DNA from 3 places in the Shewanella sp. TB7-MNA-CIBAN-0143 genome. Region 3 is predicted to be linked to each of the others. Evidence: predicted binding sites of a transcription regulator. Region 3 holds the regulator's gene; each other region holds the start of a gene.
The links. The regulator sigma-54, encoded in region 3, starts transcription at its own class of promoters, with help from an activator protein. The targets are predictions, from matches to a motif close to GTTGGCACGNNNNTNGNNT.
Positions count from the first base shown of each region.

Region 1 (7,350 bases), on a different contig from region 3:
CGCTAAATTGGATACTGATGGCCAACTGGCGGTCGCGAGCTGGAATGTTTATAAACAGCAAAATGCTGGCTGGCAAACGCTGCTCAGTCAGTTAGCTAAACAACATCAATTATTGTTGCTGCAAGAGGTGAAGTTATCTGACGAGTTTCAGTTGTGGCGCCAACAACATCACCAACAATTGGCGATGGTGCAAGCATTTAGCCAAGACCATATACCACTAGGGGTGATGAGCTTGTCTCAAGTTGCTGCGAGTGAAAGTTGCGGTTATTTGACGGCTGAACCCCTAATACAGTTTCCCAAGTCGAGTTTGTTAAGTTATTTCCCCTTATCGAATGGTGAAACTTTGCTGGTGGCTAACTTGCACAGTATTAACTTTGAGTATGATCTAGACAGTTATGCTGCGCAGTTACAGCAGCTACTACCAGCGTTAAGTGCTCATAAAGGACCGATAATTTTCGGCGGGGATTTAAATACTTGGCGTCAAGCCAGATTATCAATGTTAGCCTTGATGACAAAGAAATTAGGGCTAAAAGCGGTGATCCCCGCGGATGACAAACGCACAACCGTGATGGGCTATCCAATTGATCACCTTTATTATCGAGGACTAACTTTAGAGTCATCTCGGGTCATTATGACTAAAAGCTCAGACCATTATCCTTTGTTAGCGCAATTTAGATTAGGCGAAAGTTAACGCTCATCGTTTATGACGGCTATTAACTGATTAAAGTTGTGTTAAAGGTCATAAAGACCGCATGGGCTCGCTCAAGATTAATTGATTGGTGCGGCTGACAGGCACATCAATGTTAAAATCGATTCACAGTCATTTTTCAATTCGAGTAAAATAACCTTTAACGATTTAATGTGTGTTTTGTGCAAGTTAAAACGATAAGAGCATAATACATTATGATCTTATCGTTAATTAACCCGCTGATTAAACGACTATATCAGTAGCTTGATATGTCTCTCAATATTGATTTTTTTATCTGCCACAGCTTCAATTAATTATTTCTTATTAAACATCGCTTGGCCGGTTTTATCTTTTTCAGACCAGAAATTAAGATTGAACTGGGCATCAGGGCTTAATTCAATACGATGCCAGTACTCTGGTGGGCTAGTGGCAAATTGGCCTGCTTTGATCACCACTTTTACTTCTGGTTCAGTTGCTTCGCTGTCTGCAAAACCAAAATACGTGACCACACCTTCCATTACACATAACTGGCCGAATACACCTTCGGCGGTATTGTGGTGAGTCAGTAGCGCATCAGGCACATTTTTAGTGGTGAAAAATGGCGTAGAGCGTTGAATTGTCCAGTTTGCTGGGATACGTTGATGAGACATAATGTTCTCCTAAATAACCTGAACTCGGGATAATAAACGCCTTTCAAACAGCCCTTTGCCCTGCTAACTGCGTTGAATCGACTTACAATAGGCTAGCTATTGACGCGTCAATTCGCCTTGTTCGCATAACCAATGACAAGCTTGAAAGTGAGGAGGGTTAACATGCTGATTTTAAATAGCATAAGTTCATCCCTTATCCCAAATTCAGGTTAAGTTGATTGATGAGTAGGCTTTATGAGTAAAGCCTACTCGATAAAATACTAAAGACTTGCTGGTAAGGCTCTGAGTAGCGGGAAGGTATTGTTCATGTGGCCTTCTGTTACCACAAAACCGATTATCTGTTTTTGCTCATTGTACGCTTTTACTGAGCAACCCAGAGCATCAATATCAACCTGCCACGATGCAACGTCAATTACGGTATTCCCGCCTAATTGAATGGGCATTTGCGGTGTTTTAACTTTGACTAACATAGCCGGTAGTTTCAAATCTGTCGGTTGGCCTAATAAGGTTTTCGCTAACGCATTGGCGCTTAACATAATGGGCTGCAAGTAGGACATCACCTTACCATTGATTTCGGCGCAATCTCCTAAGGCATAAACATTGTTCGCTGAGGTTTGCAGTTGCAGATTAACCACTAAGCCATTATTGACTTTGAATCCTGACTTTCGTGCTAAGCCAACATTAGCCTTTAATCCCGCAGCTGAAATAACACAATCGACAATATGGGTATTACCACAACTGAGTGTGGCACAAATACCTGATTCAATTTTGTTTAGCGAACTAATGGTACGGCCAAACTCAAATACAACACCGTTATCGACCATCTTCTTTTGTAAAACACTGGCGACTAAATCTGGCAGCATGGTTGCCATCACGCCGTGACTTGGATCAACCACCACGACGTTTTTACCGCTGCGATTAAGATCCATGGCTATTTCAGTGCCGATAATACCCGCTCCAATAACCAAAACACGTTGTGCATTTTGTAGTTGCAGCTGCGCATTATTAAACTCACTAAGACTGTTTAAGGTGACCACACTGTCTGTTGCGTTACCAAGCATTGATGGCACAAAGGTTTTTGCTCCTGTTGCTAGCACCAGTTTTGTATAAGGGTAAGCAACACCTTCAACAAACACCGCTTGCTGTTCACTATCAATGCAATCAACCTTGGTAAAAGCATGCAGAGTAATATTATTCTCGGAGGCAAACTCTTGTGCAGTAAGGCGGATTAAGTCCGCACTGTTTTGCTTGTTACTAAATACATGGCTCAAGTCCGGTTTATTATAATCGTGGCCTTCATCAAGGGTGAACACGGTTATCGGTAAATGCTTATCTGTGCGTCTAATGGTTTTGATTAGTTGGTATGAGCCAAAGCCGCTACCGATGATAATGATGGGTGCGCTCATGATGCTTTCCTCTCAGCGATAGGGACAAAAACATCTTTGCCAAGGCCGCAATCTGGGCAAAGGAAAAAGTCTGGCACTTCGCTCCACGGTGTACCTGGTGTTACATCTTGATTAGGCTCACCCAATACTGGCTCATATACCCAATTACACACAGTGCAGAGCATATTTTGTGAATCACTCATTGCCGTCGCTGTTGTACATGTCGGTTTGGTTGCTTGAGTTGCTTGAGTTGGCTTAGTGGTTACAGTGGCTTGAGCGCTCTTAGCTAGCGATGCCGGTGAAATGGATTTTACATTACTTAAATCATGCCATGCCCAGCTTTTAGCTATCTGGCGACCGTGCTCACGGCATTCGCGCATCGCTTTACCATCTGGTCGCCATTTTGCTTTTAAGCCGACAATGGTTTCAAATCCGGCATCTGTAAGACGGGTGTGAATACGGTCAACGGCGCCGCCGTTCCAGCCATAACTTCCAAATGCTCCGGCTTTTTTATCTTTAAAGCGCAGGCCTGTGATCTCTTCTAGCATTCCCGCGACTTTCGGCATCATGACATTGTTCATGGTTGATGAGCCTACCAAAATACCTTTGGAGCGGAACACGTTGGCTAATATGTCATTTTTATCATGACGGGCCACGTTAAACACTTTAACCGACACAACAGGGTCAACGTCGTGGATGCCTTGAGCAATGGCATCGGCCATCATGCGGGTGTTATTAGACATCGAATCATAAAAAATGGTGATTCTGTCTTCCTGATAGTTATCTGCCCATTGCAGATATTGATGAATAATCTGTGCTGGGTTGTCGCGCCACACTACGCCATGGGCGGTAGCAATCATGTCAACGGGCAGGTTAAAGCTTAGCACCTCGTTAATTTTGGCGGTAACCAGCGAGCTAAACGGGGTTAAAATATTGGAATAATAGCGTAAACATTGATCCATCAATTCAATTTGGTCTACTTCGTCATTAAACAAATGCTCATCGCAGTAATGCTGACCGAACGCATCATTGCTAAACAACACAGCATCTTCCGTTAAATAGGTCATCATGCTGTCAGGCCAATGCAACATAGGAGTTTCAATGAACACCAGCTGCTTACCGTTACCAATGTCTAAGGTATCGCCGGTTTTAACAATATTAAAATTCCACTCTGTATGGTGATGTAAGCCAGTAATAGAGTCGATAGCATTTTCGGTACAGTAAATCGGGGTATTGGGAATTTTAGCCATTAAAGCCGCTAAGGCACCTGAGTGATCTTCTTCCGCATGGTTAATGACGATGTAATCAATCTTATCGAGATCAATTTCCATCTCAAGGTTTTGGATAAATTGCAGGCTGAAACGATGGTCAACAGTATCGATTAAAACATTTTTCTGTTCACGAATAAGGTAACTATTATAACTGGTGCCTTTGGTGGTTTTATATTCAGTACCATGGAAGTCCAATATTTCCCAGTCACGTTGTCCAACCCAATCGATGTTATTTTTAATGTGAATTGTCATATGTACACCTGTAATAAATTAGAAGTTAAAGTTGATAGAGATATTTCAAAAGTTAACTTCGTTATTGCAGAGTGCATGCCAACTGTTTATCTTATTGATTATATGAAGGTAATGTATATTTGATGAATTTTATTGGTGTCATAAAGACATGCTCTTTATTGTCAATATGACTCAAAGGTGTCATATTGACTTCTTGCTGTGTTCTAAAATGACATTATTGATGAAATGCCAATCACAGGCTTTATCGCTATTTATCAGCTAATACAAACTGGGATAAATGCTTGCTTCAGCTGCATTTTGTAATGTTATTGTTATTACATTAAGCTAAGGCTATTCACTAGAATACGATAACCACGAAATTTACTGAGCTGTTTATGTCGTAAAATTTGTATTAATTCAATCCCTTTGGATGTCAGATGTAAAAAGGATGTTAGATGATAGATTTTAATAATAAAGGTTTTTTCAAACTGAAGCAGAATTCTGATTTTGCAGACAAAGCCCGCGATTTACTTGTCGATGATGAACGAGTCATTGATTCATATAAATCCATGCGTGATGGTGTCATTTTTACCAGTAAAAGAATTATCGCTGTTAATGTTCAAGGCATTACAGGAAGTAAAAAAGATTTTACATCTTTGCCTTACAAAAATATTGTCGCTTACTCAATTGAAACATCGGGGACATTCGATCTCGATTCCGAACTAGAAATATACTTTTCAGCGATAGGCAAAGTTAGGTTTGAGTTTACTGGTAAGGCCTCAATGCTGGAGATATCAAAAATAATCTCAGGTTATTTATTATAGGTCTGCAAATGCCGCTATTGTCAATAATTGCTTAATAAATTGATAATTTCAACAAACGAACCATTAAGGTTTAATCTGTTGTAAAATATGAGTTTAGTCTAGAATTTAATGCTGAAACTGAGGAGTGTTAAGTGGGTCGTTTCGTCAGTTATCTGGCGTCGAGAAAGACTAAAACGTGAGGTGTAAAATTGTAAATATGGCTAATGTTCAAATCAGAGTGTTGCTGATGAGTGATTGGGAAATCTATAGAAGGTTACGTTTATTAGCATTACAAGACTCGCCAGATTCGTTTGGCTCGACTTATGAACGAGAAGCTGAATTTACCGACGAAGAGTGGATTTCTCGTCTTAATGCAAGCAATCGAGCAAAGCATGCATTGCCACTGATCGCTGAACTTGATGGCGTCGCTGTAGGCTTAGCATGGGGACAGATCCATAGTTCTAGTTCTAGTCCTATGAATACTGATGCTGCACATGTGTATCAAATGTGGATGTCACCACGCGCGCGCGGATATGGACTTAGTAAGTTATTACTGAATAGCATTATTGATTGGGCCAAAAAATCTAATCGAAAAGTCGTTTGCTTAGAGGTTACTATTGCTAACGAGGCCGCTGTTAATCTCTATAAATCAATTGGTTTTGTTGCTGTTGGTGAAACACAGACTCTACGAGAGGGTAGTGCATTACTGACTCAAACCATGATACTGGAGTTATGTGGTTAATAAATGAGTCATGTTCTCAATAAAATCGACGTTTTCAGCAAAATAGTTTTCAGTAAAATCGTTTTCAATAAAATCTAGGTGACACGACTCACTTTTAGGGTATTGTCGCAACGGTTTAATTAACCACGTTTCGCTCATTAACTGAGTGGCTTTTACAATGGAGTGTAAAAATGAATGAATCTCAAGCAGATAATATTATCCAATCTTATGAAACGGATAGCATTACCGCTTTACGTTCAGATTTAGATAAACTGAGACCCAAACCATATACTTGGTTAATCCAATGGCTGATGTGTTTGGCGACTATTGGCGCTATTTTATATATTGCAAAAGTAGACCTATTAGTAGAACAAAATTTTGTGTGGTTGCTACTGTTATTTGTCGCGATTGGCTTTAGCCATCGAGATGATTATTTAGCTCATAAACGTATCGATTTGGTGATTAAACTACTCGATAAAAATGCATTTCATAAACGGTCATAGTTCAAAAGGAAGCCTTGGCACATGGATATTATGATTGATGATTTACAGGGCTCTGGCGTGGTTGAGTTACTGCAAGCACATTTGGCTGACATGTATGCAACATCGCCACCGGGTAGTGTTCATGCATTAGATATTGAAGCCTTAAAACATCCATCAATTACTTTTTGGTGTGCCAAACAAGGTGACATAGTACTTGGGTGCGTAGCGATAAAACAGTTAACGCCAACCCACGGCGAAATTAAGTCTATGCGAACGGCTGCAATGGCGAGAAACCAAGGAGTAGCATCGGCATTGTTATCGCACATATTGGGCGTAGCTAAGTCTTGTGGTTATCAGCGGTTGAGTTTGGAAACTGGATCGATGGATTTTTTTGCGCCAGCAAGGCGTTTGTATGAACGACATCAATTTGATTACAGCGGCCCATTTGCGGACTATGAACTAGATCCTAATAGCTTGTTTATGACAAGATTAATTGAGTAAATTGATTTGTGATAAAGGTAAAGCCTAGCAAAGCGCTAATTTATGAAATGTGTAAGCGACTATTACTCTTCTTCATTATTTTTGGCATTGCCATCGTAATATTAATGACCCCAGAAGGTGAGTGTGTAGCATTTTTTAGCCATAGCTTGTGCACAGGAAAAGATAAGTGGGTTATTGTAAAGTGGATTTTTTTGTTTGATTCATTGTTACTGGCACACACAGCTTTGCCTGTTTTGCATTACTTAGCGCTAAGATTTTTAATTAAGCATAAAAACTGACCTCTAAATGGGTTTTGAAAAGCTTAATGATTTACAACCTTTCTATCATTGATCTAAACAAGCCAAACTCAGTTATAGCATTGGCATAACTGAGTTTGGCTTGTTTTATATTAGTGCTGCAGTTTCCAGACAAAGCGTTATTAGTACTATGCCTAGCAGGCTTGTTCACTCTCAACAATTTTTTGAATATCGTGCGGGTGTACTTTAACGCAAATGCCATTGGCCTTAAATGCGATAGTTGGGTTAGCAAGGCGCTCTTTATCACCTTTTGGCGAACTTTGTTTAACCTTAATATCACTGTTTTCGTTACTACCTGCAATAGTATTACCTGCAATAGTAT
Region 1 is NZ_JBEOPL010000036.1:3,736-11,085, reverse strand. Features, by position in the region: gene AAEY97_RS20520 (endonuclease/exonuclease/phosphatase family protein) at 1-691, shown strand, start outside; gene AAEY97_RS20515 (TehB family protein) at 1,003-1,338, opposite strand; gene norW (NADH:flavorubredoxin reductase NorW) at 1,599-2,744, opposite strand; gene norV (anaerobic nitric oxide reductase flavorubredoxin) at 2,741-4,246, opposite strand; gene AAEY97_RS20500 (PH domain-containing protein) at 4,681-5,049, shown strand; gene AAEY97_RS20495 (GNAT family N-acetyltransferase) at 5,246-5,770, shown strand; gene AAEY97_RS20490 (hypothetical protein) at 5,759-5,908, opposite strand; gene AAEY97_RS20485 (hypothetical protein) at 5,941-6,252, shown strand; gene AAEY97_RS20480 (GNAT family N-acetyltransferase) at 6,274-6,732, shown strand; gene AAEY97_RS20475 (VOC family protein) at 7,163-7,350, opposite strand, start outside.
Region 1: norV (anaerobic nitric oxide reductase flavorubredoxin) is a predicted target of sigma-54. The motif match lies at 4,311-4,329, and genes of this name have one in related genera.

Region 2 (7,350 bases), on a different contig from region 3:
TGATAAGCAATTTTATTACCCAGAAACTGATGAAGGCAAAACGGCATATCTCGCCCAAGCAAAATCGCTGATCGATACTATGGAGTCTCGTTTAGACGAAGTGTTCACGATTAAGCCTAAAGCCGAATTAGTAGTACGAAAGGTAGAAGCGTTTAGAGAAAAGTCAGCAGGTAAAGCATTTTACGACCAACCTGCACCAGATGGTTCTCGCCCAGGAAGCTATTACGCTAATTTATACAAAATGGAAGCGATGCCAAAGTATCAAATGGAAGCACTTGCTTACCATGAAGGCATTCCAGGGCATCACATGCAAATTGCTATTGCACAAGAACTGCAAGGTATTCCAAAATTCCGTAAATTTGGTGGTTACACGGCTTATATTGAAGGTTGGGGACTTTATTCAGAATATTTCCCGAAGGAAATGGGCTTATATGCCGACCCATACTCTGACTTTGGTCGTTTATCGATGGAGCTATGGCGCGCATGCCGTTTAGTGGTTGATACTGGGATACACGCTAAAAAGTGGACTCGTGAGCAGGCTATTGCCTATTACGTTGAGAATACTCCAAACGCTGAGTCTGATGCGATAAAAATGGTCGAACGCCATATTGTTATGCCATCACAAGCGACTGCGTATAAAGTTGGTATGATTAAAATATTACAACTACGTGAGCAGGCTAAAAAGGCGCTAGGAGCCAAGTTTGATATTCGCGAATTTCATACTGTAATCCTTAAAAATGGACCATTGCCATTAGACATACTTGAAGAGCAAGTAAATAAGTGGATTAAGCAGGTTCAATCGCTGTAATTTTAAATCATTAATCCACTCGAAACATAAAACGGCAACCTCAGGTTGCCGTTTTGCTTTATCAATTTCCACAAAAAAATAACCCCAGAACAAAGTCTGGGGTAAACCAAATAAATTAGGATGATGGTTTTAAGGTTGGCATTATTTTAGTTCGAAAACCATTGCCAACACTGACTCAAAATTTGCTACCTTGCCGATTTGTACATCTAACTGAAAAGGGGTCATTTCTCAGAAAAACGTAGGGTTCAAATCATTTCGAATCAACTGAGTACTATTGTATTGATATCAGAACAGAGTTCAACTAGTTAACAAATGTAAATTGCTAAACCCTTGATTAGCAACTTACTAATAAACTAATCAATCAACACCTTAAGCACTTTAAAATCAGCCGCTTAATACAAAGCCGCAAGGTAAGTTGCGGCTTTGTTCTAAATTTGAAATAATGTTTCCACTTTTACTTACGAAGTTTATACAAATGATCGAACTTAGCATCCCAATAAGGTGGGCTGCTGATGTGCGTTTTAATAAAATCAATGAACGCACTGACTTTTGGAGCTAGATGTTTACGACGAGGATACACAGCTTGTAATGGAAGATTGTGAGTCAACTGCCAATCAGGTAACAAAGGAATCAATGTTCCTTGAGCGATTTCATCTTCCATTAAGTAACTGGCTAAATAGACAATGCCTAAACCACTTACTGCGGCCGATTTCAATGCTGGCGCATTATCGACACGAAAATTGCCTGATACACCTATTTCGCAATAATCGTCACCCTTTTTAAATTGCCACATGCTGTGCTCATGCCACTCGCCTTGATACACCAAACAATTGTGTTCAACCAATTGCTCTGGGCGGCTAATGTTACCATGTTGGGCAATATAACCCGGTGATGCGACTAACAAGAACTGACATTTCATTAACGGTCTTGCCACCATACCCAGCGGCAATTGCTCAGACATGGTTAACAATAGGTCTAAGCCTTCACTGACAACATCGACTTTATGATCAAGTAAGCTCACTTGTAGTTCAAGCTCTGGATGCCTTGCCATAAATGCTGGTAAAGCTGGAATAATGTGCATGGTGCCAAATGATTGTGATATCCCAACTTTTAATACACCACGAGTTGCATCATTTAAGTTGTGAACACTTGAAACGGCCTGCTCTGCATCACGAAGAAGTTCTTCGCCTTGTAGATACAATAAATTACCGGCTTCAGTAAGGCTTAAACTGCGGGTTGTACGCTGAATAAGTTGCACACCAAGTTTATGTTCAAGATCTGCAACTTGAGTACTTACTTTAGATTTAGAAATGCCAAGACGTCTGGCTGCAGCACTAAAACTTCCTGCACGTGCAACATGAGTAAAAATTGCGATAGGTTCTAACAGTTCTAACATGAAAGTCGCCTTAAGCTGGTTACGACATTAATAAAAATTTCAGATATCTGTTAGCCATTGCTGGTAACTAAACCTTGCTTAGCATCAATATCGACACTCAGATATTATGATTGTTGCTGCCAAATGAGCATCAAAACAAACTAATATCTTTAATCAACACTAACAAATGAAGATTCTGAAATATAACCACATCTAAAGTAGAGTGTAATTTTGTAATAATTCTCACGAGTATAACAAAAAAAGCCTCTATGGCTCTATATTTATAATTGACAATTTTTTTATCAGAACAAAGCAACACGAGCTATAGCGGTAAACCAGCTAGAATTGGCCCCAAAAAAAAGCCCCTGTGTCTTCAAAAAGAGCACAGGGGAAGGTCAGGTGTCCGGGAAGACAGGTTGAACAAAATAAATTTACTCTTTTAGCTCGCCTAGCTTGGCCAATGTATAAGGTGCAAGTTCTGGTATGGATTTACGCACTTGGCTTTCTAACACTAATAATCCTTCGAAATTATCACAAATTTTATCGGCTCGTTGTTCAAGGCCTTGTGATTGCGACTCAAGTTGTTGCTCGATGTCTTTACCGACATTGTCCATTTTTTGTGAAAAGGTATTCATTTTTTCTTCAAATGAACCGCCTTCAGAAGACATGATCTGGCTACCTAATGTCATCATTAATGATCCCATTGAGTTGGTGACCATTTGTTCTATCTCTTGTTCAAACTCTTCATTAAATGCATGTTCAATTGAAGAGTCTGTTGAACCTAAATAAAACTTATCGCCTTGCTGATACGCCATGGTGTCAATGCGTGTTTGAATCCCTGTCATTAGCTTATCAATTTGGCTACCAGTGGCGTCGCCAAATATTGGGGTTAATGCCATATTGACTGCTTGAGATGCCATTACGACAACATCACCAACCAAATCAATTACCTCAGGTACTTGACGAGATAGCTCATCAGAATATTGAGTGAGTAACGTTTGTTGTTTAGCGGTTAAGGTGACTTTTTTACCGTCTACATATAGTTGATCGAGTTCAACGCGATATTTCTCGGATCCATTATCACTAATCTGCAATTTTTTTGGTTCAACAGTAACGTCATAGTTTAATGTCACATTGCACTTTTCATCATTAATGGACATTTTTGCCATGGCGGGAGTTAGCGCCCCTACTGTGAATAACATGCTGGTTAACGCTACACTACAAATCAACTTCTGTTTGGTCATGATAAAAATCCTTTTGCTATACATATATCAATAATTAGCTCGTATATGAGCTTTATAAAGCACAAGCTATGCCAATAGTTATAACTACATGACTTTTAATAGATTAATGATAAAATAAGACAATATATAAGCTAATGAATATACAATAGCGGAAGTGTATTCGTAAAATAAACCAATAAATAGTCTATTTTACCAATCTCAATAATAATTAATCTATCTAGGGCCAGCTGAGCTTCAGGATGAATTTTACTGCAGTTTGTATTTTGCTAGACAAGTAAGCGTATACGACGTGTGGCTGTTCTAGATAAGTAAGCAATAACCTAGGCGAAAAGAAGCCACTAAAACTGCCCAAGTGGGCAGTAAAATGACTTTTAAACGTTTTGAGTCAATATTATAGATTCAGATTTGATATACAAAGAGTGAGTACGTTAAGGTCGAACAACGTTAACCGCGAAAGATTAGCCCTTGTATAAACTAAAAAATTGAACGGCCTAACTGTTGGCTTAAATGTTCTAACATGGCTGTGCCCGCAAGCGAGTTACCATTATTGTCTAGCTCAGGTGACCACACACAAATAGACATATCACCAGGAATAACCGCAATAATGCCGCCCCCCACGCCACTTTTACCGGGCATACCTACTCGATAAGCAAACTCTCCTGCGCCATCGTATAATCCAGATGTCGCCAGTAATGCATTGAGTTGCCGAGTTTGCACCGGCGAAACTAAGCTGTCACCATCGAGTGTCTTACCGCGATTAGCCAAATAGAACATCGCACGGGACAAGTCAGCGCAATTCATTCTTAATGCACAATAATGAAAATAACTTTTAAGTACGGTATTGACGTCGCCTTCAAAATTACCAAATGACTTCATTAAATAGGCAATAGATGCATTACGTGCACTGAACTGGAACTCAGAATCCGCCACAACTTTATCGTAGGCTAACGTCGGGTTCTGGCTCAATTGACGCACAACCTCAAGCATACGATGCTTAGGCGCCCCTAAACGGGCTTGCAACAAGTCAGCAATAACTAGCGCACCGGCATTAATAAAAGGGTTGCGAGGTTTACCGCGTTCTAATTCGACCTGTACCAGCGAGTTAAATGAATGCCCTGAGGGTTCTTTACCCACACGACTCCAAATTTCATCTTCAGTATATAAATTAAGTGCCTGAGTAAGGCTAAAGACTTTAGAAATACTTTGAATTGAAAAAGGCTCAAGGTAATCACCGGCACCAATTGTTTGGCCATCAAGGGTAGTAACGGCAATCCCTATTTTGTTAGGGTCAACGCAGGCAAGCGCAGGAATATATCCTGCAACCTTGCCTTTACCCAATAGCGATCTTACTTTATCGACGGCTTGTTGAAGTAATAATTGCTCAGGCAATTTAGCTTAACCCCACCAGATATCGTACAAATCACTCACTTCGAGGTTAGAAACTGGCTTGTCTTTCCAGAATGCATTCACTGCTGCGGTATCTTCATCAGTACATTTACCGATAGCTTGGGTAGCAATAATACCTTCCCATTGCTTGTGTCCACCACCGTGGAAACCTAATTGACGAGGTTCAATGACCTCAACAAGAAACTGATCAACTAAGTTATCAATATCTTCTTCAGATACCGACTCATCAAAAGTCCAGTTGATTTCAAAGCCTAATTCTTGAAACTCATCAACTCGTAATTTTTTACGTAAACGACGACTACGATTTTGCGCCATGGTGTATTCTCCGATTGCTGAAAGTATAGTTGTGATTAAGCAGTACGCTCAAACATGATATCCCATACGCCGTGACCGAGTCTGTGGCCTCTTGCTTCAAACTTGGTAAGCGGACGATGCTCTGGACGTTCGACAACTGTACCAGTTGTTGATTGATTTTTATAACCTTCTGCTGCATTCATTATTTCTAACATATGCTCGCTGTAATTTTCCCAATCGGTTGCCATATGAAATACACCACCGATTTTAAGCTTACGGCGGATAAGTTGTACAAATTCAGCTTGTACAATCCGGCGCTTATGATGACGTTTTTTATGCCATGGGTCAGGGAAAAACAATTGTACGCGCTCAAGTGAACCATCAACAATGCTGTGCTCTAGCACTTCCATTGCATCATGATGATATACACGTAAGTTAGTCACTTCAGCTGCACCGGCATCAGAAAGACACGTACCAATACCAGGTTTATGAACTTCTATGCCAATAAAGTTTTGCTCTGGGGCAGCTTTTGCCATTTGGACTAATGATGCCCCCATACCAAAACCGATTTCTAACACGGTATCTGCATCGCGACCAAACACTTGAGTTAACTCCAATGCTTGTGGAGTATAATCAAGTCCCATTGCTGGCCAATGTGCTTCAATTGCTTGAGATTGGCCTTTGGTTAAACGGCCTTCGCGTAAAACAAAACTTCTGATTTTACGAATATACTTACCGTCTTCGTTAAATTCAGCTGTGGTAACGTCGCTCATCTTTGCCTCATTGTCTGCGTACTTTGTTGTGCTGTGTTACTAAATGTCTAACCGTTAGGCTGCCACTCTTTATCAACACATTACGCATTTGCTATCTGTGATAGATCAATTTTAAAATCAGTTGGGCATTATACCTAAACTCATTGCACATGTTTACGCTAATTTAGTGCAAACGTGTGATTTAAAATAGCAGTGCCACTTGTGTAATAAAATGGCTATGGCTACACTGCGCCCATGAAAAATCTGACTCCATTTTCTGAGCGTATCATCGCTTGGTATGACCTACATGGTCGTAAATCACTGCCTTGGCAGATCAATAAAACGCCTTACCGTGTTTGGGTGTCGGAGATCATGCTCCAGCAAACCCAAGTCGCGACGGTTATTCCCTATTATGAAAAATTTATGGCGCGTTTCCCCAGCGTGGTAGATCTTGCTAATGCTCATCAAGATGAGGTGCTGCATTTGTGGACTGGCCTAGGTTATTACGCCAGAGCACGCAATTTACATAAAGCAGCCCAACATATTCGTGATGCTTTTAATGGCGAGTTTCCTACTCAGTTTGATGATGTGCTCGCGTTATCTGGAATCGGTAAATCAACTGCGGGTGCTGTGTTATCGTTGTCGCTCGGGCAACACCACCCTATTTTAGACGGTAATGTAAAGCGCGTATTAGCCAGACATGGTGCTATTGAAGGTTGGCCAGGACAAAAAAATGTTGAACAACAATTGTGGCAATTAACCGATACGTTCACACCTGCCAAAAACGTTGAAAAGTTTAACCAGGCAATGATGGATATTGGTTCAAGTGTTTGCACTCGCAGTAAACCTAATTGTGCAGCCTGCCCTGTAGCAATTGATTGTGTGGCTCAACAGACGGGTCATCAAAGTCTATATCCCGGTAAAAAACCTAAGAAAGTGACGCCAGAAAAATCAGCTTTTATGCTGGTATTAGTCGACAACAGCGGAGATTCTGTAAAAGTTCAGCTTATCCAACGCCCACCAGCAGGTATTTGGGGGGGGTTATGGTGTTTTCCGCAATTTGAACAGCAAGCAGAATTAGAAGATTATTTAACGCTGCATAATTTGACAGAGTCAGAACAAGGGCTTGCAGGGTTTAGGCATACATTCAGTCATTTCCATCTTGATATTCAACCAGTATTAGTTGAACTATCTGTCGATCAAGCAACAGGCATCATGGAACAAACCTCGGCTCTCTGGTATAACATAGAGCAACCTGCGAAAGTCGGGTTGGCAGCCGCCACAGAACGTATTTTGGCTAATTTAGCCGTACTTTTCGCGACATATTAGTTTTTAGTGTAATTAAAGTTAGTAAGGAATCATCATGGCTCGCACAGTTCACTGTCAACACCTAAACAAATCAGCTGACGGCTTAGATTTTCAGCTTTACCCAGGCGAATTAGGTAAGCGTATTTTTGACAATATCAGTAA
Region 2 is NZ_JBEOPL010000012.1:21,167-28,516, forward strand. Features, by position in the region: gene AAEY97_RS11155 (DUF885 domain-containing protein) at 1-808, shown strand, start outside; gene AAEY97_RS11160 (LysR family transcriptional regulator) at 1,263-2,204, opposite strand; gene AAEY97_RS11165 (YggN family protein) at 2,615-3,427, opposite strand; gene glsB (glutaminase B) at 3,902-4,816, opposite strand; gene AAEY97_RS11175 (YggL family protein) at 4,823-5,149, opposite strand; gene trmB (tRNA (guanosine(46)-N7)-methyltransferase TrmB) at 5,185-5,901, opposite strand; gene mutY (A/G-specific adenine glycosylase) at 6,136-7,209, shown strand; gene AAEY97_RS11190 (oxidative damage protection protein) at 7,244-7,350, shown strand, end outside.
Region 2: AAEY97_RS11165 (YggN family protein) is a predicted target of sigma-54. The motif match lies at 3,485-3,503, and genes of this name have one in related genera.

Region 3 (7,350 bases):
ATGTGCTGCCGGCAACACATTACGGTTGTGATTGTCGTAGCGCAGTATGGATGACAAATATGGCAAAAAAAGGTCACCTTAATGACAAGATGAAGGCAAGGTTTTCACCGAATGAGTTGTTGCCAGTTGATGGTTTGAAAAACGTTAACAAAGTGAGGCTGCAGACATAGCTGCAAAAGTGATCAGAGTACTAAGCGCTTGGTAAATGAGCTTATGTGTGAAAAAGACTTATGTGTATAGCGACGCCGCCGAGGTCCGTAAAATTGCACTAGATAGCGCAATTTCGTTGGACGACATGATATGTACGATTTAAATCAATGATTTAGTGCATTAAAAATAATGTGGCTAGGCCCAAAAATGCAAATAAGCCAACGACATCTGTTACCGTCGTTAACACCATACCCCCCGCCAACGCAGGATCGATATTTAGCTTTTTTAACATTATGGGGATAGTGGCGCCAGCAAAGCCTGCTACCGTCATATTAATCAGCATGGCACTGCCAATTAATCCACCTAATGCGATGTCGTCTTTCCAAAGCCATACCGCAAAAAAGACCAATACAGACCACATTAAACCGTTCAATAATCCGATGCTTAATTCCTTACCAATTAACCAGCGTGAGTTACTTTGGCCAATATGCCCAAGTGCAATCCCGCGGATGACGAGTGCTAGGGTTTGATTACCCGCAACACCTCCCATACTCGGTACAATGGTCATTAAAATTGCGATGGTGGCGAATTGCTCTAAGGTACCTTCAAACATGTTACTGACAGATGAGGCTAGTAATGCTGCAAATAGATTGATGGTTAGCCATAGAGAGCGTCTCAGAGTGCTTTTAAGTACAGGGCCAAAGGTATCTTCATCATCATCCATCCCTGCCATTCCCATCATTGAATGTTCGGCATCCTCGCGGATGACATCAATAACGTCATCGATAGTAATTCGACCAAGCAATTTTGCTTGGCTGTCGACGACTGGGGCAGATATCCAATCCATCCGTTCAAATTTTTGCGCCACATCTTTATCGGACATCTCTACAGGAATACTTTCTAATTCTGTGTCCATAATACTGCGGACCGTTACGCTTGGATCGCATGTGAGTAAATCAGCTAATCTTACTCCGCCTAAAACATGATCATGGCGATCCACAACATATAAAGTATCAGTCGTATCAGGTAAATTTCCCCGTTGACGTAAATAGCGTAATACCACTTCGATATTGACATCGGGTCTTAGGGTGACGGTATCAGTATTCATGATACTGCCGGCAGTATCATCTGGGTAACGCAATGCTTGCTCTACTCTATCCCGGTCTTGGCTTCGCATTGATTTGAGCACTTTCTTGTAAACATCATCGGGTAAACTGCGAAGAATATAGGCCATGTCATCTGTATCCATGCCTATTGTGGCCTGGGCAAGCTTCTCTGGTGTCATGCTGCTAATAAGTGAATCTTTAAGTTCTTCACCTAATTCGTCAAGAATTTCCCCAGCATATTGTTGGTCAATGAGTTGCCATAACACCTGACGATTTTTGGGCGGTGATGATTCGAGAATAAGGGCGACATCGTTAGGTGACATGGTATGTAGCATGTTACGGGCATGGACAAACAGACCACTGTCTAGTGCTTGAACGAGTTGATTGAGACGTTGTTCTGTTATCTCATTGTCTAGGTACTCTTTACCCATATATCTACTTCCTATTCGTCATACTTATATTATTCAGTATGTCATTATTCTGGGTTTCTCAGGTTGTACAGTTCAAGGCGTATAAATGCAGAAATAGCTGTCTTTACGTAAGACAATGAAATGCAGAAATAGAATACTTAAATGACTTCTGCGGTGAAATTCTGCAGCAGCCAATGCTGCTTACATACTATAGACGAACCACGTCACGGAAACAGAGTTGCACTGGATCCGTTGCTAGAAGCGGTAATGTCTTTATCATGTTAAACGCCAACTCCCGCAGAATGAACTGATACTAATGAGATTGGTATCAACTGCGTGAGATAATCCTAAGGGCTAATATTTTTGAGGGACTGATGTCTACTGGTGATCATCAATGTCGTGACAGTTTGGTTAGTATGGCCTAGTCATTTAGAGGCCGCATAAAATAAGGATGACGGTGGCTTAAAGCATGAGTAACTTGCAGCTATTCACACATTACAGGCTATTTATAAATTCAATGCGATTAAAAAATTAACAAGATTCATCAAATTTAGCATTAATGAGATCACACACTGCGTTTAATGCAACTTCAGCATCTGGGCCTTGAGCTGTCACCGTAATCATTTTACCGATACCACTTTCAAGCATTAATAGCCCAAGTACGCTAGCTGCGCTGGCGTTTTTTTCGCCTTGAGTTAAGGTGATGTTAGCATCAAAATCCGCCGCTAACATCGCGAGTTTTGTGGCGGCACGGGCGTGTAACCCCAATTTATTTGAAATGGTCACTTGGCGTTCAAGTTTGATCATTGACGCGATCCTATGCTCACTTAGTTATTAGTATCACTGATATTTAATTCTCTGTGGCGAGCATTAACCGTGTGTTTACTGCCTTGTCGAAATCGTTTTGCTAATTGATCTGCAATATATACCGAACGGTGCTGACCACCAGTACAACCAATCGCGATGGTAAGGTAACTGCGATTGTTACGTTCTAAATGCGGCATCCAAGTTTCAAATAGGTTTTCAATTTGCCAAATAAATTTATTAACTAATGGCTGACGACCTAAAAATTCTTGTACGGGCTCGTCTAAACCCGTAAATGGACGCAGTTCTATTTCCCAATGTGGGTTGGGTAAAAAGCGTACATCAAACATAAAATCTGCTTCTGTCGGCATGCCGTGTTTAAAGCCAAAAGATTCAAAGTTAATCACTAACTCTTTATCAACACTGCCTAATAATATTTGCCTAACTTGGTCGCTTAATTCGTAGATATTTAGCGCAGAAGTGTCGATATAGTGATCAACAATTTTTGCGATAGGCTCAAGTAAACGGCCTTCTAGTTTTATCGCTTCTTGCAGTGAAATATGATTTTTAGATAACGGGTGTAATCGACGTGTTTCGCTGTAACGTTTAAGCAATACTTTGTCATTGGAATTTAAAAAGAAACTGATAATTTCAGTGTCATTTTGAAGTAGTGCCAATTGGTCTTGAAGCGCTTTACCTTGTTCTGCAATGTTACGAACATCAACGCTAATCGCAACCAAATCATTACTGCCTTTAAGCTGGGCTAATAATGTGCCAATGAGTGGTAAAGGCAAATTATCAACACAATAATATCCTAGGTCTTCTAATACTCTCAGGGCAACGGATTTCCCTGAGCCTGAACGTCCCGATACTATAACTAGTTTCATGCAGTAATAACCTGATAAAGTTCTGTTGCGTCGTGAGTTTTACGAAGCTGTTTCAATATTTGCTTATCGCTTAACTTTTGGGCCATGCTCGATAACGTGCCTAAATGTTGTTGGCACTGGTCTGCAGGTACTAACAAAGCAAATAAAAGATCCACGGGTTGCTTATCGATTGCATCAAAGGCAATGGCTTCTTCACATTTAATAAATATCGCGATAGGGTGATCGATGGTCGTTAATCTACCATGAGGTATCGCAATGCCATTTCCTATACCTGTGCTACCCATTTTCTCTCTCGCTAACAGGCTTTCAAAAACCTCTTGCGAAGACAGGGTTGGGTACTGGGCAGCGACTAAATTGCTGATGAGTTCCAGTACTTTTTTCTTACTGCCCGGTGTGGCACAGGTAGTGCATTCCGGCTGCAGAATGGTACAAAGTTCCATCGTTAGTGTTTTGTATTCTTCTCTTTGTGTTTAATTACCTGACGGTCGAGTTTATCGATCAGGGCGTCTATTGCAGCATACATATCAGTACTTTCTGACATTGCAAAAATTTCTGCGCCATTAATGTTGATTTTGGCTTCTGCTTTTTGTTGTAATTTTTCTACATTGAGCACAACGTGTACATTATGGATCTGATCGAAGTGTCGTTCAAGCTTTGAAAATTTACTGTGGATGTATTCACGTAAAGATTCTGTTATTTCGACATGACGTCCAGTCAGACTTATTTGCATAAAAAATCCTCCATTGCCTAGTAGGTTATAAACTCTTACGTTGGTTTGAGGGCGGGATCATCATTGCTTCACGGTATTTTGCTATCGTACGACGAGCAACGTTTATGCCCTGTTCTGCCAGAAGCTGAGCCATTTTACTGTCACTCAGTGGTTTTTTCTGGTTTTCTGCGGCAACCAGCTTTTTGATAAAAGCACGAATGGCCGTTGATGAGCATTCCCCGCCATCGTCAGTACTGACATGGCTAGAGAAGAAGTATTTTAGTTCAAATAAGCCTCGAGGGGTGTGCATATATTTTTGTGTGGTGACTCGTGAAATGGTCGATTCATGCATTTCTACAGCTTCAGCGATATCATTGAGCACCATAGGCTTCATGGCTTCTTCGCCATATTCAAAAAAGCCTTGCTGAAATTGCACAATGCAATTTGCCACTTTAAGTAAAGTATCATTACGGCTTTCAATACTTTTAATAAACCATTTAGCCTCTTGCAGATGGCCTCGAATAAATTGACTATCCGACGGGTTTTTACTGCCTCTAGCCATGGCTGCATATTGCTGATTAACACCAATTTTAGGCATGTTGTCTGGGTTTAACTCTACTACCCAACGGCCATTTTTCTTTAATACTGTGACATCGGGAATCACGTATTCATCATCCATGGGGGTAATTAATAAGCCCGGACGAGGATTGAGTGTCTGGATTAAAGTGATTGCGTCACGTAACTCATTTTCTTTTAGTTTTGTTTTACGCATCAATAATCTGAAATCACGGCCAGCAATTAACTCTAAATAGCCTTTAATTAACAAACGGGCATTATCGATATGGGGTGTGTCGTTAGAGTATTGCGCTAATTGGATAAATAGGCATTCACTTAAATCACGTGCAGCAACACCCACAGGGTCAAAGTGTTGAACGCGTTTTAATACCGCTTCAACCTCATCGAGTTCCACATTTTCATCACCCATGGCTTCGAGAATATCTTCGGTACTTTGGGTTAAATAACCGCGTTCATCAATGGCATCAATAATGGCGGTGGCAATGGCGAGATCGGTGTCTGAAAATGGAGTGAGATTTTTTTGCCATTCTAAGTGTTCGTACAAACCTTCAGTAGTTTCACCTTGAAAGGGCATGTCGTCATCGCGCATGCTTGCACTGCCCGAACCTGACATAGGTGAGGCTGTGTATACTTCATCCCATGTGGTATCCATGGCTAAATCATCCATGGTTTCTTTGGTCATGGATTCTGCTATGTCGACGGTGGAAGTGTCTTTTTCGACATTAACAATACTGTTGTCACTAAAGTCGGTATCCGCTTGGTCGCGGTTTTCTTTTAAGGAGTTTTTTGCTTCAGAAAACTCATCTTCTATTTCAAGCAATGGATTTGAATCTAATGCTTGTTGGATTTCCTGCTGTAGCTCCAATGACGATAATTGCAGTAAGCGAATGGCTTGCTGCAATTGTGGGGTCATGGTTAAGTGTTGACCCATTTTAAGTTGGAGTGACGCTTTCATTTACCGCTTATCCCTAGATGATTTTCCATAAAAATGACAATCTCGAACTGTAATCGATTGCCATAAACATCAATGACATTTAACGTTGTTTAGGTATCGTTCAATGAAATGAGTTAGCTAGACTAAAAGGCCAGTAAAGTAACTATAGCTTGAATTGTTCACCTAAGTACACAGCTCGAACTTGTTGATTACTTAATATCTCATCAGGTGTGCCTTCGGCAATTAAATTACCCTGGCTGACGATATAGGCTCGCTCACAAACGTCTAGCGTTTCACGTACGTTATGGTCGGTAATTAATACCCCTAAACCGCGATTTTTAAGTTGTTGGATGATTTTTTTAATGTCGATGACCGAAATAGGATCAACACCAGCAAAGGGCTCATCAAGCAAAATAAATTTTGGATTAGCAGCTAAAGCGCGCGCAATTTCAACTCGACGACGTTCGCCACCCGATAACGACATACCTTGGCTGTCGCGTATGTGAGTAATGTGGAACTCTTCGAGTAGATGCTCAAGCTGTTCAATACGTTGGTCTGTGCTGAGCTCTTTGCGAGTTTGCAGTACGGCCATTATGTTGTCGTAAACGGTGAGCTTGCGGAAAATACTGGCTTCTTGTGGTAAGTAACCTATACCTTTGCGGGCGCGCAAATGCATTGGATCGGCAGTAAGGTCGTCATCGTCAATCAATATTCGGCCTTTATCGCTTTTTACTAAGCCGACAACCATATAAAAGGTGGTGGTTTTGCCTGCACCATTGGGGCCTAAAAGACCGACAATTTGGCCTGTTTTAACCGTTAAACTCACATCTTTAACAACTTGACGAGCTTTATAGCTTTTAGCTAGATTTTCAGCGGTTAAGGTAATTTGGGTCATGGTTTGATCTGCTTGTTAACAGGAATTTCAGGGAGTTTTTGCTTTGGCGCCGACTCGTCTTGGAAATTCTCTGGTTGAATGATGGTGATTACCCGATCTTGCCCTGTACCAGTACTTTCGGCAATCAGCTCTTGAGCACTGATGTTGTACTTGATTTTATTACCGGTAACCTGGCTACCTGATTGATCAAGTTTGGCGTTGCCAGTCAATGTGAGTGTAGTGGTGGCAAGGTCATAGCTAATTTCGTTAGCACTTGCGGTACCAATTTTACCGTCATCTAATTCTTGCGAAAATGTAGCCGGGGTGCCAGTAGCAATTAATCTCTTGCTGGTGGTGTTTTCAGGGGTAAACGCCCGTAACTGATCTGCATTGATATTAATCGTGCCTTGGACAATCGTTACCGGACCATTAAAAACAATTTGATTATTCTTAATGTCGGCAGACTGACTGACTGAAGCGATTTTCAATTCTTGTTTCAGATCCCCTTGTTTCGCTATAGCAGGCAAACTCAATATACAAAGTATGCTACTTAATAACATAACATTGGCGCGAGTGTGGAGACGATTAATGTGGCTCATATGTTCCTTCTACCTGGCTTAGTAGCGATAATTTTTGCGAATTCAAGTCAGCATGTAGGCCTAAACCTTGAATAATAAACCCTTTACCTTTGATGTACACCATCTCTTGTGAGGATCCTATCATAGTGGTTAAATCCACCGTAATAGCTTGGGTACTCAGTGACTGCAGGGGTTCTTCTATATCAATGGCATCAATAATAACATTATTTTCTAATGTGACTTTGCTGGTATTTTTATTCAATTGCCCACGGTCTGCACTTAATTGCCATTGTGCTTTACCGTTTTCAGGGTAAATGAGGTA
Region 3 is NZ_JBEOPL010000038.1:866-8,215, forward strand. Features, by position in the region: gene mgtE (magnesium transporter) at 323-1,687, opposite strand; gene AAEY97_RS20680 (HPr family phosphocarrier protein) at 2,198-2,473, opposite strand; gene rapZ (RNase adapter RapZ) at 2,494-3,357, opposite strand; gene ptsN (PTS IIA-like nitrogen regulatory protein PtsN) at 3,354-3,797, opposite strand; gene hpf (ribosome hibernation promoting factor) at 3,800-4,087, opposite strand; gene AAEY97_RS20700 (RNA polymerase factor sigma-54) at 4,113-5,597, opposite strand; gene lptB (LPS export ABC transporter ATP-binding protein) at 5,740-6,471, opposite strand; gene lptA (lipopolysaccharide transport periplasmic protein LptA) at 6,468-7,049, opposite strand; gene lptC (LPS export ABC transporter periplasmic protein LptC) at 7,036-7,350, opposite strand, start outside.